DNA from 3 places in the Streptomyces sp. NPDC048514 genome. Region 1 is predicted to be linked to each of the others. Evidence: predicted binding sites of a transcription regulator. Region 1 holds the regulator's gene; each other region holds the start of a gene.
What was found. The regulator HrcA, encoded in region 1, represses chaperone genes, less so after heat shock. The targets are predictions, from matches to a motif close to TTNGCACTCNGNNNNNCNGAGTGCNAA.

Region 1 (5,093 bases):
CGATCAGATCGCCCCGGCCGCCGCCGCGCAGATGCGTGACGCCGCGGTCGTGCAGCGGGATCGACTGGCCGGACTGGGTACCGGGCCGGATGTCGACCTCCTCCATGCCGTCCAGCGTCTCCAGCGGGACCTTGGTGCCGAGGGCCGCCGCGGTCATCGGGATGGTGACCGTGCAGTGCAGGTCGTCGCCGCGCCGCTGGAACATCGAGTGCGGCAGCTCGTGGATCTCGACGTACAGGTCACCGGCCGGACCGCCGCCGGGACCGACCTCGCCCTCGCCGGCCAGCTGGATGCGGGTGCCGTTGTCGACACCGGCCGGGATCTTCACGGTGAGCGTGCGCCGCGAGCGGACGCGGCCGTCGCCGGCGCACTCCGGGCACGGGGTCGGGACCACCGTGCCGAAGCCCTGGCACTGGGGACAGGGCCGCGAGGTCATGACCTGGCCCAGGAAGGACCGGGTGACCTGCGAGACCTCACCGCGGCCGCGGCACATGTCGCACGTCTGGGCCGAGGTGCCCGGCGCCGCGCCCTCGCCGGCGCAGGTGTTGCAGACGACCGCGGTGTCGACCTGGATGTCCTTGGTCGTCCCGAAGGCCGCCTCGTCCAGCTCGATCTCGATCCGGATCATCGCGTCCTGGCCGCGCCGGGTGCGCGAGCGCGGCCCGCGCTGCGACGCCGTACCGAAGAACGCGTCCATGATGTCCGAGAAGTTGCCGAAGCCGCCGGCACCGAAGCCGCCCGCGCCCGCGCCGCCCGACTGGGAGAGCGGGTCGCCGCCGAGGTCGTAGACCTGCTTCTTCTGCGGGTCCGAGAGCACCTCGTAAGCGGCGTTGATCTCCTTGAACCGCTCCTGGGTCTTCGGATCGGGGTTGACGTCCGGGTGCAGCTCGCGTGCGAGCCGACGGAACGCCTTCTTGATCTCATCCTGCGACGCGTCGCGGCGCACGCCGAGAACGGCGTAGTAGTCCGTGGCCACTTACGACTCCGCCAGGATCTGTCCGACGTACCGTGCCACTGCGCGTACCGCTCCCATCGTTCCCGGGTAGTCCATGCGGGTCGGTCCGACCACGCCGAGCTTGGCAACCGCCTCGCCGCCCGAACCGTAACCGACCGACACGACGGACGTGGAGTTGAGTCCTTCATGGGCGTTCTCGTGGCCGATTCGCACGGTCACGCCCGGATCCTTCGCCTCGCCCAGGAGCTTGAGGAGCACGACCTGCTCCTCGAGGGCCTCCAGGACGGGCCGGATCGTGAGGGGAAAGTCATGCCCGAAGCGGGTGAGATTGGCGGTGCCGCCGATCATCAGTCGCTCCTCGTTCTCCTCGACCAGTGTCTCCAGCAGGGTGGAGAGCACGGTGGAGACCGTACCCCGGTCCTCGGCGTCGAAGGCTTCCGGGAGGTCCTCGACCAGCTTCGGCACGTCCGCGAACCGGCGGCCGGCGACCCGGCTGTTCAGCCGCGCCCGCAGATCCGCCAGCGAGGACTCGCCGAACGGCGCCGGGCAGTCGACCATCCGCTGCTCGACCCGGCCGGTGTCCGTGATCAGCACGAGCATCAGGCGCGCCGGAGCCAGCGAGAGCAGCTCCACGTGCCGGACGGTGGACCGGGTCAGCGACGGGTACTGCACGACGGCGACCTGCCGGGTCAGCTGCGCGAGCAGCCGCACCGTGCGCGCCACGACGTCGTCGAGATCGACGGCACCCTCCAGGAAGTTCTGGATCGCCCGCCGCTCGGGCGCGGTCATCGGCTTGACGCCCGCGAGCTTGTCCACGAACAGCCGGTAGCCCTTGTCGGTGGGGATGCGCCCGGCACTGGTGTGCGGCTGCGCGATGTACCCCTCGTCCTCCAGGGCGGCCATGTCGTTGCGGACCGTCGCCGGGGAGACGCCGAGACTGTGCCGCTCGGTGAGCGCCTTGGAACCCACCGGCTCCTCCGTGCCCACATAGTCCTGGACGATGGCGCGCAGGACCTGAAGCCTGCGTTCACTCAGCATCCGCGCGCACCTCCAGCACGTCGTCCCCTCATCGCCTCGGGTCGTCCTCCTGGCACTCTTCCCACGTGAGTGCCAGCATTCCCCGGCCCAGTGTACGGCTGTCGGGTACACACTGGGCAAGGTCGTCCCCCGCGGTCTCGCGTCCGCACCGGGTGCTACCGCTAGCGTCGCGGTATGACGGTGACTTGGGAAGAGCTGGGGTGGGAGCGGCTGGCCGCCGGGGCCGGGCGGTGCCGGCTGCCCGGCTGGGACTGCACGGTGGGGCTGGTCCTCGGCGAGGGTACGGCGCTCATGGTCGACGCCGGCTCGAGCGTCGCCGAGGGGGCCCGGCTGCGGGCGCAGGCCCAGCGGCTCACCGGCGGCCGTGTGACCCATCTCGCGCTGACCCACCCCCACTTCGACCACGTCTTCGGGGCGGCCGCGTTCGCCGGGGTGCAGGGGTACGGGGCGGTGGGCGTCGACGCGGTCTTCGCGTACGGCCGCGAGGAGCTGCGCGCGGACGCGATCGGGAACGGCCTGCCGGCGGCCGACGCGGAGGAGGCGGTGGACGCGCTCACCCCGCCCCGCCACCTGGTCTCCGGCGAGTGGACCCTCGACCTCGGCGGCGGCCGCCAGGCCCTGCTGGCCAACGTGGGCCCCGGGCACACGGCGCACGACCTGGCGGTCCTGGTCCCCGGCTCGGCGTCCGGCGGGCGGGAGGTCGTCTTCTGCGGCGACCTGGTCGAGGAGTCCGGCGAGCCCCAGGCGGGCCCGGACGCGGTGCCGTCCCGCTGGCCGGACGCGCTCGACCGCCTCCTGTCCCTGGGTGGCGAGGACGCGCTCTACGTCCCGGGCCACGGAGCGGTGGTCGACGCGGCCTTCGTGCGCCGCCAACGCGACGAACTGGCGGCCCGCTTCGACGTGACCTGAACCACACCGGGCCGCCCGAGCCGCGTGAGCCGCGCCGCTCCGGGTGGTGAATACCGGCGTGTCGTGGGACCCGCACCCCGGGTTCTCCTATCGTCATCCGAATGCGCCAGTACTCCGCCGACCTGACCCCGCCGTGGAAGAAGCCGAAACCCGTGCCCGAGGTGCCGGCCGAACCGGGCCTGGTGGTGGAGGAGCCCGGCAGCGGGTTCTGCGGGGCGGTGATCCGCTGCGAGGCGGGCACGGTGACCCTGGAGGACCGTTTCGGCAAGCACCGGGTGTTCCCGATGGAGCCGCGCGGCTTCCTGCTGGAGGGCAGGGTGGTCACCCTGGTGAGACCCGCGGGTGGCCCGGTACGGCCCACCCGCACGGCCTCCGGCTCGGTCGCCGTCCCCGGCGCACGCGCGCGGGTGGCCCGGGCCGGCCGCATCTACGTGGAGGGCCGGCACGACGCCGAGCTGGTCGAGAAGGTGTGGGGCGACGACCTGCGCGTCGAGGGCGTGGTCGTGGAGTACCTGGAGGGCGTGGACGACCTGCCGGCGATCGTCTCCGAGTTCGGGCCTGGGCCGGACGCCCGGCTGGGCGTCCTCGTGGACCATCTGGTGCCGGGCTCCAAGGAGTGGCGCATCGCGGAAGCCGTGACGAGCGAACACGCCCTCGTCGTCGGCCACCCGTACATCGACATCTGGGAGGCGGTGAAGCCGTCGTCCCTGGGGATCCCCGGCTGGCCCCGGGTGCCCCGCGGCCAGGACTGGAAGACGGGGGTGTGCCGGGCGCTGGGCTGGCCGCAGCACACGGGGGCCGCCTGGCAGGCGATTCTGGCGCGCGTGGGGTCGTACCGGGATCTGGAGCCGGAGTTGCTGGGACGGGTGGAGGAGCTGATCGACTTCGTCACGTCCGGCGACGAGGGCTGACCCACGGGGCGAGGACACGCGGCGAGGCCAGACCGCCACGGACGGGGCGTGCGGCGACCTCCGAGCGCCACGGACGGGGCACTCTACGACGTCCGACCGCAACGGCCGGGGCGCGCGGCGACATCCGACCGCCACGGACGGGGCGTGCGGCGACCTCCGAGCGCCACGGACGAGGCACTCTACGACGTCCGACCGCAACGGCCGGGGCGCGCGGCGACATCCGACCGCCACGGACGGGGCGTGCGGCGAGGCCCGGTCAGTCGACCAGGTCTCGCACCACCGCGTCCGCCAGCAGCCGGCCGCGCAGGGTCAGCACGGCACGGCCGCGCGCGTACGGTTCCTCCTGGAGCAGGCCGTCCGCCAGCGCCCGCCGGGACGCCGCGCGTCCGGCCGCCTTCAGCAGCGACAGCGGAACACCCTCCCGCAGCCGAAGCTCCAGCAGGACGCGCTCCACCCGCCGGTCCTCCTCCGGCAGCAGCTCACGGCCGGCCCCGGGCGACCGCCCAGACGCCAGCGCCGCCGCGTACGCACCGGGGTGCTTCACGTTCCACCAGCGCACCCCGCCGACGTGCGAGTGCGCGCCGGGGCCCGCGCCCCACCAGTCGGCACCCCGCCAGTACAGCTCGTTGTGCAGGCAGCGGCCCGCCTCGGAGGTGGCCCAGTTGGAGACCTCGTACCAGTCGAAGCCCGCCGCCGACAGGGTCTCCTCGGCGATCAGGTAGCGGTCGGCGTGAACGTCGTCGTCCGTCATCGGGACCTCACCGCGGCGGATGCGGCGGGCGAGCTGGGTGCCCTCCTCGACGATCAGCGCATAGGCGCTGACGTGGTCGGGGCCGGCACCGATCGCCGCGTCCAGGGAGGCCCGCCAGTCGTCGTCGCTCTCCCCTGGTGTGCCGTAGATCAGGTCGAGGTTGACGTGCCGGAAGCCGGCCGACCGCGCCTCCGCCACGCACGCCTCGGGGCGGCCCGGGGTGTGCGTGCGGTCCAGCACCCTCAGCACGTGCCGCCGCGCGCTCTGCATGCCGAAGGAGATCCGGTTGAAGCCGCCCTCGCGCAGGGTGGCGAGGTAGGCCGGGTCGACCGACTCCGGGTTCGCCTCCGTGGTGATCTCCGCGTCCGGTGCGAGACCGAACTCGTCGCGGATCGCGCCCAGCATCCGTACGAGGTCCTCCGCGGCCAGCAGCGTGGGCGTGCCGCCGCCGACGAAGACCGTGCGGACCTCGCGCGGGTCGTCGCCGAGCACCTTGCGGGCCAGGCGGATCTCGTCGGTCAGGGTGTCC
Region 2 (5,093 bases), on a different contig from region 1:
CCGGGTGACCGCCACCGTCGGCCGCCTGAGCGGGACGGACACGAGCACCTCGGTCGAGGTCGGGCACGGCAGCCTCGACCCCGTCGTCGTCACGGTCTCGGCGGCCGGAATGCGGGTGACGGAGCGGCCGGCCGGCGGGGACGAGCGGGTCACGGTCCGCAGACTCCGCCCGGCGGCCCAGCGCCGGATGAGCATCGGGGTCTCCCCGAGCGCGGTACGGATCACCGTGGACGACACCTCGCTGGTGGTACGTGCCACGAACCGGCCCGTTCCCGCGCGCACCAGCGGCGGCCTCGCGATCGCCGTGCGCAACGAGGGCGCGGACACCGCCTGGCCGCGGTTCACGACGCTGCGCGTCCTGCCCTGAGCGGCCTTACGGCGGAAAAGACCCGAGGGCGGCCCTCCCTGTCGGAACAGGGAGGGCCGCCCTCGGTCAGGACGCGATCAACCGTGAGGCCGATCAGAAGTCCATGTCACCGCCCGGCATGCCGCCGCCGGCCGGCGCGGCGGCCTTCTCCGGCTTGTCGGCGATGACGGCCTCGGTGGTGAGGAACAGCGCGGCGATGGAGGCGGCGTTCTGCAGGGCAGAGCGGGTCACCTTCGCCGGGTCGATGATGCCCTCGGCGACCAGGTCGACGTACTCGCCGGTCGCGGCGTTCAGGCCGTGGCCCGGGGTCAGGTTGCGCACCTTCTCCACCACGACACCGCCCTCGAGGCCGGCGTTGACGGCGATCTGCTTCAGCGGGGCCTCGAGCGCGATGCGCACGGCGTTGGCGCCGGTCGCCTCGTCACCCTCGAGCTCCAGCTTCTCGAAGACCTGGGAGGCCTGCAGCAGGGCCACGCCACCACCGGCGACGATGCCCTCCTCGACGGCGGCCTTCGCGTTGCGGACGGCGTCCTCGATGCGGTGCTTGCGCTCCTTGAGCTCCACCTCGGTGGCGGCACCGGCCTTGATGACCGCGACACCGCCGGCGAGCTTCGCCAGGCGCTCCTGCAGCTTCTCGCGGTCGTAGTCCGAGTCGCTGTTCTCGATCTCGGCGCGGATCTGGTTGACCCGGCCGCCGACCTGCTCCGAGGAGCCGGCACCGTCGACGATGGTGGTCTCGTCCTTGGTGATGACGACCTTGCGGGCGCGGCCCAGGAGGTCCAGGGTCGCGTTCTCCAGCTTGAGGCCGACCTCCTCGGAGATGACCTCGCCGCCCGTGAGGATGGCGATGTCGCCGAGCATGGCCTTGCGGCGGTCACCGAAGCCCGGGGCCTTGACGGCGACGGACTTGAAGGTGCCGCGGATCTTGTTGACGACCAGGGTCGACAGGGCCTCGCCCTCGACGTCCTCGGCGATGATCAGCAGCGGCTTGCCGGACTGCATGACCTTCTCCAGCAGCGGGAGCAGGTCCTTGACCGAGGAGATCTTGGAGTTGGCGATCAGGATGTACGGGTCGTCGAGCGACGCCTCCATCCGCTCCATGTCGGTGGCGAAGTACGCCGAGATGTAGCCCTTGTCGAAGCGCATACCCTCGGTGAGCTCCAGCTCCAGACCGAAGGTCTGGGACTCCTCGACGGTGATGACGCCTTCCTTGCCGACCTTGTCCATGGCCTCGGCGATCAGCTCGCCGATCTGGGTGTCGGCGGCGGAGATGGACGCGGTGGAGGCGATCTGCTCCTTGGTCTCCACGTCCTTCGCCTGCTCGAGCAGGGCGGCGGAGACGGCCTCGACGGCCTTCTCGATACCGCGCTTCAGCGCCATCGGGTTGGCGCCGGCGGCGACGTTGCGCAGGCCTTCCTTGACGAGCGCCTGGGCGAGGACGGTCGCGGTGGTCGTACCGTCACCGGCGACGTCGTCCGTCTTCTTGGCGACTTCCTTGACCAGCTCGGCGCCGATCTTCTCGTACGGGTCCTCGAGCTCGATCTCCTTGGCGATGGAGACACCATCGTTGGTGATCGTGGGGGCGCCCCACTTCTTCTCGAGGACGACGTTGCGGCCCTTGGGGCCGAGCGTCACCTTCACGGCGTCCGCGAGCTGGTTCATGCCGCGCTCGAGGCCGCGCCGCGCCTCCTCGTCGAACGCGATGATCTTGGCCATGTGAAGTGGTCCCTCCAGGACTGGGGGTGATTCCTTCGGACCGCGCCCGCGCCCGCGACGGACGGCACGCATGCCTTGTGGTTCCTTGCCCCACCCGGCCTGCGGGCCTCACCGACCCGGTCCTTCGTTGTCACTCTCACCTTCAGAGTGCTAACGCAATGATTAGCACTCGGCATGGTCGAGTGCAAGCGCCCTCGGGGGGACAGTGGGGGCGGTCAGCCGCCCGCGAACACGGCGACGCCGGGAACACGCGGGCACGCGGGGGCACGCGGGGGCACGCGCGTGCCCGGTGCGCGCGCCGGGCACGACGATGGGCCCGCACCCTCTGCGAGGTGCGGGCCCATCGTGACAAGAAACGTTCAGGCGCTGAGGCGAACCATGTCGGCCTGCGGGCCCTTCTGGCCCTGCGAGATCTCGAACTCCACCCGCTGGCCCTCTTCCAGGGTGCGGTAGCCGTCCATCTGAATGGCGCTGTAATGGACGAAGACGTCCGCACCACCGTCGACCGCGATGAAGCCGTACCCCTTCTCCGCGTTGAACCACTTGACGGTGCCCTGAGCCATGCCTAACTCCCCTATTACTGGCCCTTGCACAGATCCACACTTCGCGGACCCGGGTCAGACCTCGCCCCCACCAATTGGACGGGGCGTGCGCCGGAACGCGTCGACCGCGGCTGAATGTATCTGTCCAACTGCCGTCTGCAACAGGTCAATCGGACGAGAATTCTGGACGGGGCCGGTCCGGAATGTGGCGAGAATTCGCCTGAATTCGGGGCAATTCGGGCCCCGCAAAAGTGCGAAAAAGCCGCATACAACCCACACACTTTGGCTACTTCTTGTCGGGTCGCGCGGTATGAATCAAGGGACCGCGACCAGTGGACCGCGACCGCGTTCCCCAACTGTACCGCGCTCAATCACGCAGAATTGCCCCCTCCGCTTCTCTCACGGAGGGGGCAATCCGATGAACAATACGTAACCGCTGTTACCGAAGGTAATGATCGGTCATTCGGTCATCAGCCGCCGGCGACGGCGGGAATGATCGAGACACCGGCGCCGTCGGGGGTGGCCGTCTGCAGGCCCTGCTCGAAACGGACGTCGTCGTCGTTGACGTAGACGTTGACGAAACGGCGCAGTTTGCCCTGATCGTCCAGCACCCGGGCGGCGATCCCCGTGTGGTTCTTCTCCAGGTCCTCGATGACCTCGGAGAGGGTCCCGCCCTCCGCGGCGACCTCGGCCCGGCCGCCGGTGTAGGTGCGCAGGATGGTCGGGATGCGAACGGTCACGCTCATGCGAGGCCAGCCTCTCGGAAGGAGTCCAGGGTCGGGCGGATGGTGGCGCTGAGGCCGGTGCCGGCCACCGCGTCCAGGGTCTTCAGGCCGTCGCCGGTGTTGAGGACGACCGTGGTCTTCGCCGGGTCCAGCAGGCCGTTCTCCAGCAGCTTGCGGGTGACACCGACGGTCACCCCGCCCGCGGTCTCCGCGAAGACGCCCTCGGTGCGGGCCAGCAGCCTGATGGCGTCCACGACCTCCTCGTCCGTCACGTCCTCCACGGCACCGCCGGTGCGGCGCGCGATGTCCAGGACGTACGGGCCGTCGGCCGGGTTGCCGATGGCGAGGGACTTGGCGATGGTGTTCGGCTTCTGCGGGCGCACCACGTCGTGACCGGCCTTGAAGGCGGTGGACACCGGCGAGCAGCCCTCGGCCTGCGCACCGAAGATCTTGTACGGCCTGTCCTCGACCAGACCGAGCCCGATCAGCTCCTGCAGACCCTTGTCGATCTTCGTGAGCTGGGAGCCGGAGGCGATCGGCACGACGAGCTGGTCCGGCAGCCGCCAGCCGAGCTGCTCGCAGATCTCGTACGCCAGGGTCTTGGAGCCCTCGGCGTAGTAGGGCCGCAGGTTGACGTTGACGAAGCCCCAGCCCTCGCCGGCCGGGTCGCCGATCAGCTCCGAGCAGAAGCGGTTCACGTCGTCGTAGTTGCCCTCGATGCCGACCAGCTCACCGCCGTAGACGGCGGCCATGACCACCTTGCCCTGCTCCAGGTCGTGCGGGATGAACACGCAGGACCGGAAGCCGGCGCGGGCGGCCGCCGCGCCCACGGCGCCGGCCAGGTTGCCGGTGGAGGAGCAGGAGAGCGTGGTGAAGCCGAAGGCGCGGGCGGCCTCCAGGGCCTGGGCGACGACGCGGTCCTTGAAGGAGTGCGTCGGGTTGCCGGAGTCGTCCTTGACGAAGAGGCCGCCGGTCACGCCCAGCTCGGCCGCCAGGTTGTCGGCCTTGACCAGCTTGGTCCAGCCCGGATTGATGTTGGGCTTGTCGGCCACGTCGGCGGGGACGGGCAGCAGCGGGGCGTACCGCCAGATGTTCGCGGGGCCCGCCTCGATGCGGGCGCGCAGCTCTTCGGTGCCGTAGGCGGAGAAGTCGTAGGCGATCTCCAGCGGACCGAAGCACTCCTCGCACGCGAAGACCGGGCCGAGGGGGACGCGGTGCCCGCACTCGCGACAGCTCAGGGCGGCGGCGGGACCGAGGTCGACGGTGGAAGTGCTGGTGCTTGCAACAGTCTGCACAGCCATGGAGGCGAGGCCCTTTCTCCTCATCTTCCTCGCGACGCATCTCGCCGCGAGACGGATTTGGCACCTTCCCTAGCCGGGAGCCTCGCGTGGAAGACGAGTACCGGCTGGAGGGTTGCCGGGGCTTCATCGGGCCGTGTCCCTCTGCCCCTCTGGATGAGCGGTATTCGGTTGTGGACGCGGGCGACCCCCGACATGCGATGGTCACCGGCGTTGCTCAAGACTGTAACCGAAGGCCGGGACAGTTGAGATAGTCGTCCGAACCGCGAGACACCGTGAGGAGCAGCAGACCGTGCTGGAAGAAGTCGAGCGCTGGCTGGCCACCCGCTCCTGGTCCGTGACCGATCGCCCGCTCCACCGGATCCTCGCCGCCAAGCAGCGCACCGGGCAGACGATCAGCGTCGTGCTGCCCGCGCTCAACGAGGAGGAGACCGTCGGCGACATC
Region 3 (5,093 bases), on a different contig from region 1:
GCGGGTGATCGAACCGGGTGGGATCCGCGCGGGCGACGCGATCGAGATCGTGCACCGGCCGGCGCACGGGGTGACGGCGGCGATGCAGTTCCGCGCCGTCACCACCGAGCGGGAGCTGCTGCCGCGGCTGCTGGCCGCGGGCGAGGCACTGCACGCGCAGACGCTGGCGGCGGCCCGCAAGTACGTGGAGCGCCACGGCGGCTGAGGGGGCGTCGGTGAAGCCGTCCCGGCGTCCGCCGTGGCCGGCGGGCGCCGTCGGTCCCGGTCACTACCCTTGGGCCATGACAACGGCTCTGATTACGGGATCGACCGCGGGGATCGGCGCCGCGTTCGCGCGGCGGCTGGCGGCTGACGGGCATGACCTCGTCCTGGTGGCGCGGGACACCAAGCGGATGCGCGAGCAGGCGACCGAACTGCACGACCGGCACGGCATCGAGGTGGAGGTGCTGACCGCCGACCTCTCCGGGGACACGGGCATCGAGGCGGTCGCCGACCGGCTCGGCGACCGGAGGAAACCGGTCGACCTGCTGATCAACAACGCCGGCTTCGGCCACAAGGGCCGCTATCTGGACGTCCCCATCGCGGACGAGCTGAGGATGCTCAAGGTGCACTGCGAGGCGGTGCTCCGGCTGACGTCCGCGGCCTCCTCGGCGATGCGCGAGCGCGGCCGGGGCGGGGTCGTCAACGTCGCCTCGGTGGCCGCCTTCGTGCCCCGGGGCACGTACGGGGCGTCCAAGGCGTGGGTCGTGCAGTTCACCCAGGGCGCCGCGAAGGACCTGGCGGGCACCGGGGTGCGGCTGATGGCGCTGTGCCCGGGCTTCGTGCGCACCGAGTTCCACCAGCGGGCCGGAATGGGCACGGACGGCATCCCGGGGTGGATGTGGCTGGACGCCGACAAGCTGGTCTCGGCCGCGCTGGCGGACCTGGCGCGGGGCAAGTCGCTGTCCGTCCCGGACCCCCGGTACAAGGCCCTGATGGGTCTGGTGAAGGTGACGCCCCGTGGGCTGGTGGGAGGCATCTCCACCAGGACCGGCCGCAAGTACGGGCCGCGGTAGCGGGACCGGTGGCGCCGCCGTCCCGGTGGGCGGACGGGGACGACGGGGCGGACGGGGACGCGGGAAGGACGGGGACGGAAGCGCACGAGGGCGACGCGGACAGGGCCGGACGGACCGGCTGGCTGGACGTCCGCGGCCGCGGCCGCGTTCACGTTCACGGGCGACGTCCGCGGCCACGTCCACGGTCACGGGCGACGTCCGCGGCCACGTCCACGGTCACGGCCACGTCCGGGGCCGCGTTCACGGTCATGGCCACGGTCCGGAAGGCCCGGAGCGATGGCGGCGGACAGGGCGAAGGCCCGGCACCGTGTCGGTGCCGGGCCTTCGCCGAAGAGCGTCCGGATCAGTGGCTGTGGCCGTGGCCGTGGCCCGCGTCGGCCGGCTCCTCTTCCTTCTTCTCGACGACCAGGGTCTCGGTCGTGAGCAGCAGGGAGGCGATGGAGGCGGCGTTCTCCAGGGCGGAGCGGGTGACCTTGACCGGGTCGATGACGCCGGCCTTGATCAGGTCGCCGTACTCGCCGGTGGCGGCGTTGTAGCCCTGCCCCTTCTCCAGGTCCTTGACCTTGGAGACGATGACGTAGCCCTCCTGGCCGGCGTTCTCGCCGATCCAGCGCAGCGGCTCGACCACGGCGTTGCGGACGACCGCGACACCGGTGGCCTCGTCGCCGGTCTTGTCGAGGTTGCCCTCGAGGACCTTGGAGGCGTGCACCAGAGCGGAGCCACCACCGGAGACGATGCCCTCCTCGACCGCGGCGCGGGTCGCGGAGATGGCGTCCTCCAGACGGTGCTTCTTCTCCTTCAGCTCCACCTCGGTGGCGGCGCCGACCTTGATCACGCACACGCCGCCGGCCAGCTTCGCGAGGCGCTCCTGGAGCTTCTCGCGGTCCCAGTCGGAGTCGGTGTTCTCGATCTCGGCCTTGATCTGCGCGACGCGGCCGTGCACGTCCTCGGTCTTGCCGGCGCCGTCGACGATCGTGGTGTCGTCCTTGGTGACGGTGACGCGGCGGGCGGAGCCGAGCACGTCGAGACCGACCTGGTCGAGCTTGAGGCCGACCTCCTCGGAGATGACGGTGGCGCCGGTGAGGGTGGCCATGTCCTGGAGCATCGCCTTGCGGCGGTCACCGAAGCCGGGGGCCTTCACCGCGACGGCGTTGAAGGTGCCGCGGATCTTGTTGACGACCAGCGTCGACAGGGCCTCGCCCTCGACGTCCTCGGCGATGATCAGCAGCGGCTTGGAGGCGCCGGCCTGGATGACCTTCTCCAGCAGCGGCAGCAGGTCCGCGATGGCGCCGATCTTGCCCTGGGTGATCAGGATGTACGGGTCGTCGAGGACGGCCTCCATACGCTCCTGGTCGGTGACGAAGTACGGGGACAGGTAGCCCTTGTCGAAGGCCATGCCCTCGGTGAAGTCCAGCTCCAGCCCGAAGGTGTTGGACTCCTCGACGGTGATGACACCGTCCTTGCCGACCTTGTCCATCGCCTCGGCGATCAGCTCGCCGACCTGCTGGTCCTGGGCGGACAGCGCGGCGACGGCGGCGATGTCGGACTTCTCGTCGATCGGGCGGGCCGTGGCGAGCAGGTCCTCGGAGACGGCCTTGACGGCGGCGTCGATGCCCTTCTTCAGGGCGGCCGGGGAGGCACCGGCGGCGACGTTGCGCAGGCCCTCGCGGACCAGCGCCTGGGCCAGCACGGTGGCGGTGGTGGTGCCGTCACCAGCGATGTCGTTGGTCTTGGTGGCCACCTCCTTCACCAGCTGCGCGCCGAGGTTCTCGTACGGGTCCTCGATCTCGACCTCGCGGGCGATCGTGACACCGTCGTTGGTGATGGTCGGGGCGCCGAACTTCTTGTCGATGACGACGTTGCGGCCACGGGGGCCGATCGTCACCTTCACCGTGTCGGCCAGCTTGTTGACGCCGCGCTCGAGGGCGCGACGGGCGTCCTCGTCGAACTTCAGGATCTTCGCCATGACAGCGGGAGCCCTCTCACAAATCTGTGGGTTAAAAAGACACTGCGCCCCGGGCGCCCGGCTTCGTAATCGGTTGCGGGGGCCAGGGGCGCAGCTTCAGAGCAAAGGTCTGCTCGAGGTGGTGGCTACTTCTCGATGATCGCGAGCACGTCGCGAGCCGAGAGGACGAGGTACTCGTCGCCGTTGTACTTCACCTCGGTGCCGCCGTACTTGCTGTAGAGGACGACGTCGCCGACCTTGACGTCGAGCGGCAGGCGCTCGCCGTTCTCGAATCGGCCCGGGCCCACGGCGAGGACGGCGCCCTCCTGGGGCTTCTCCTTCGCGGTGTCCGGGATGACCAGGCCAGAGGCCGTGGTCTGCTCGGCGTCCAGCGGCTGGACCACAATGCGGTCCTCGAGCGGCTTGATGGCAACCTTGGAGCTGGCGGTCGTCACGATCCGACCTCCCCCTTCGGAGATCTCACGGGGTTAACTGTCTGAGGTGGCGACCAGGTCGATCCGTCGTCGCGGGTGCCGGACCTGCCCGTCGCTTATTGGCACTCTCCGGTGGGGAGTGCCAGAGCCGAGACTATGACTGCGATTAGCACTCGGTCAAGCGGAGTGCCAATGCGGTGCGGCGCGTCGGCCGGGTTTCGGGTGTGCGCGAGTGATTTGCGCCGGTGGGCGGCCCTGCCTCACCCACGGGCGGTCGCCTACAGGTAGTCCTCCAGCCGGCCCACCGTCAGGCCCCGCTGCTGCACCCCCCGCAGGATCCGCGTCGTGCGTTCCCGCAGGGTCGGGCCGGTGGACTCGTCCGGGCCGACCAGGACGATGTCGCCGGGGCGGAGGCGGTCGCCGCCCCGGCCGAAGACGAGGTCGCCCGGGGTCATCGCGGCGCGCCAGAGCACGACCGCGGAGATCCCGCAGTCGGCCGCCGCACGCAGGGTGGTGGTGTCGTACGTGCCGTAGGGCGGCCGGAAGAGGCGGGGGCGGACGCCCAGGCGGGACCTGAGCCGGTCCTGCTGGCCGCAGATCTCGGCACGCTGCGCGCCGTAGGGCCGCCCGGCGAGCGCGCGGTGGTCGAGCGTGTGGTTCTGGATGCCGGCGCCGAGCCCGCGCAGCCGCGCGAAGTGGCCGTAGCCGGGCCCGGCCACGCTGTCCGTGAGGAACATGCTGACCGGCAGCCGGAGTTCACGGACCATGTCGACGAAGCGGGGGTCCTGCTCGGCGCCGTCGTCGTAGGTGAGGAAGACGACCCGGTCGCGGGTGGAGACGCGGTCCAGGACGGGGGGCCGGGCGCGGCCCGCCGGGTCCGGCGCGAGGGTGAGGGGCCGGGCGGCGGGCCGGGGCGGGCGGCGCAGGGGCTCGGTCAGGCCCCAGCGGCGGTAGGACAGGTCGGGGGCGGGGCCGTGCGGGCGCACCCCTTCGGCCGCCTTCTTGCCGAGGCGTTCGATGGGGTCGACGGACTGGGCGCAGCCCGCGAGGAGGAGGGCCGCGGCGAGTGCCGCGGCCGGGCCCCGCGCCCGCCTCACAGGTAGTCCTCCAGGCGGGCCACGGCGTAGCCCTCGCGCGTGACCTTGTTCAGGAAGCGGCGCATGTCGTCGACCATCGTGCCGTCCCAGTCGTCCCGGCCCCGGAAGTGGGTGAGGACGATGTCGCCGCGGCGCAGCCGCTGGTCGTCCTCGCGGTACTCCCAGTGGTCGACGAAGACCTCCTCGTTCCAGATCGGCGCGTACTTGATCCCGCAGGACTTGGCGGCGACCAGGGTGTCCTGGTTGTAGTTGCCGTAGGGCGGCCGGAAGACGGTGGGCGCCTTGCCGAACTGCCGCTTCATGATGTCCTGCATGCCGCAGATCTCGTCCTTCTGCTCCTCGTAGGACAGGCCCGGCAGGTAGGGGTGGTGCAGCGTGTGGTTGTTGAGGGTGTTGCCGTAGGACCGCATGGTGCGGAAGTAGGCGTAGTCGTCCTTCACCAGGTAGTTGCTGAGGAAGGCGGTGTACGGGATCTTCAGGTCCCGCATCATGGCGAGGAACTTCGGGTCCTTCTCCGCGCCGTCGTCGATCGTGAGGAAGACGACCTTCTGCTCGGTGGGGA

Region 2: a site for HrcA is predicted at 2,246-2,272, ahead of groL (chaperonin GroEL). Genes of this name have one in related genera too.
Region 3: a site for HrcA is predicted at 3,601-3,627, ahead of groES (co-chaperone GroES). Genes of this name have one in related genera too.

The regions. Positions count from the first base shown of each region.
Region 1 covers NZ_JBICWT010000008.1:215,140-220,232, forward strand. The annotation lists gene dnaJ (molecular chaperone DnaJ) at 1-976, opposite strand, end outside; gene hrcA (heat-inducible transcriptional repressor HrcA) at 977-1,993, opposite strand; gene ACGFT2_RS19530 (MBL fold metallo-hydrolase) at 2,168-2,902, shown strand; gene ACGFT2_RS19535 (DUF3097 domain-containing protein) at 3,004-3,813, shown strand; gene hemW (radical SAM family heme chaperone HemW) at 4,070-5,093, opposite strand, start outside.
Region 2 covers NZ_JBICWT010000004.1:528,046-533,138, forward strand. The annotation lists gene ACGFT2_RS11120 (polysaccharide deacetylase family protein) at 1-367, shown strand, start outside; gene groL (chaperonin GroEL) at 461-2,083, opposite strand; gene ACGFT2_RS11130 (cold-shock protein) at 2,443-2,646, opposite strand; gene ACGFT2_RS11135 (MoaD/ThiS family protein) at 3,096-3,371, opposite strand; gene thrC (threonine synthase) at 3,368-4,651, opposite strand; SAM riboswitch class I at 4,669-4,811, opposite strand; gene ACGFT2_RS11145 (glucosyl-3-phosphoglycerate synthase) at 4,941-5,093, shown strand, end outside.
Region 3 covers NZ_JBICWT010000004.1:176,491-181,583, forward strand. The annotation lists gene ACGFT2_RS09565 (MOSC domain-containing protein) at 1-205, shown strand, start outside; gene ACGFT2_RS09570 (SDR family NAD(P)-dependent oxidoreductase) at 282-1,055, shown strand; gene groL (chaperonin GroEL) at 1,399-3,021, opposite strand; gene groES (co-chaperone GroES) at 3,147-3,455, opposite strand; gene ACGFT2_RS09585 (polysaccharide deacetylase family protein) at 3,713-4,531, opposite strand; gene ACGFT2_RS09590 (polysaccharide deacetylase family protein) at 4,528-5,093, opposite strand, start outside.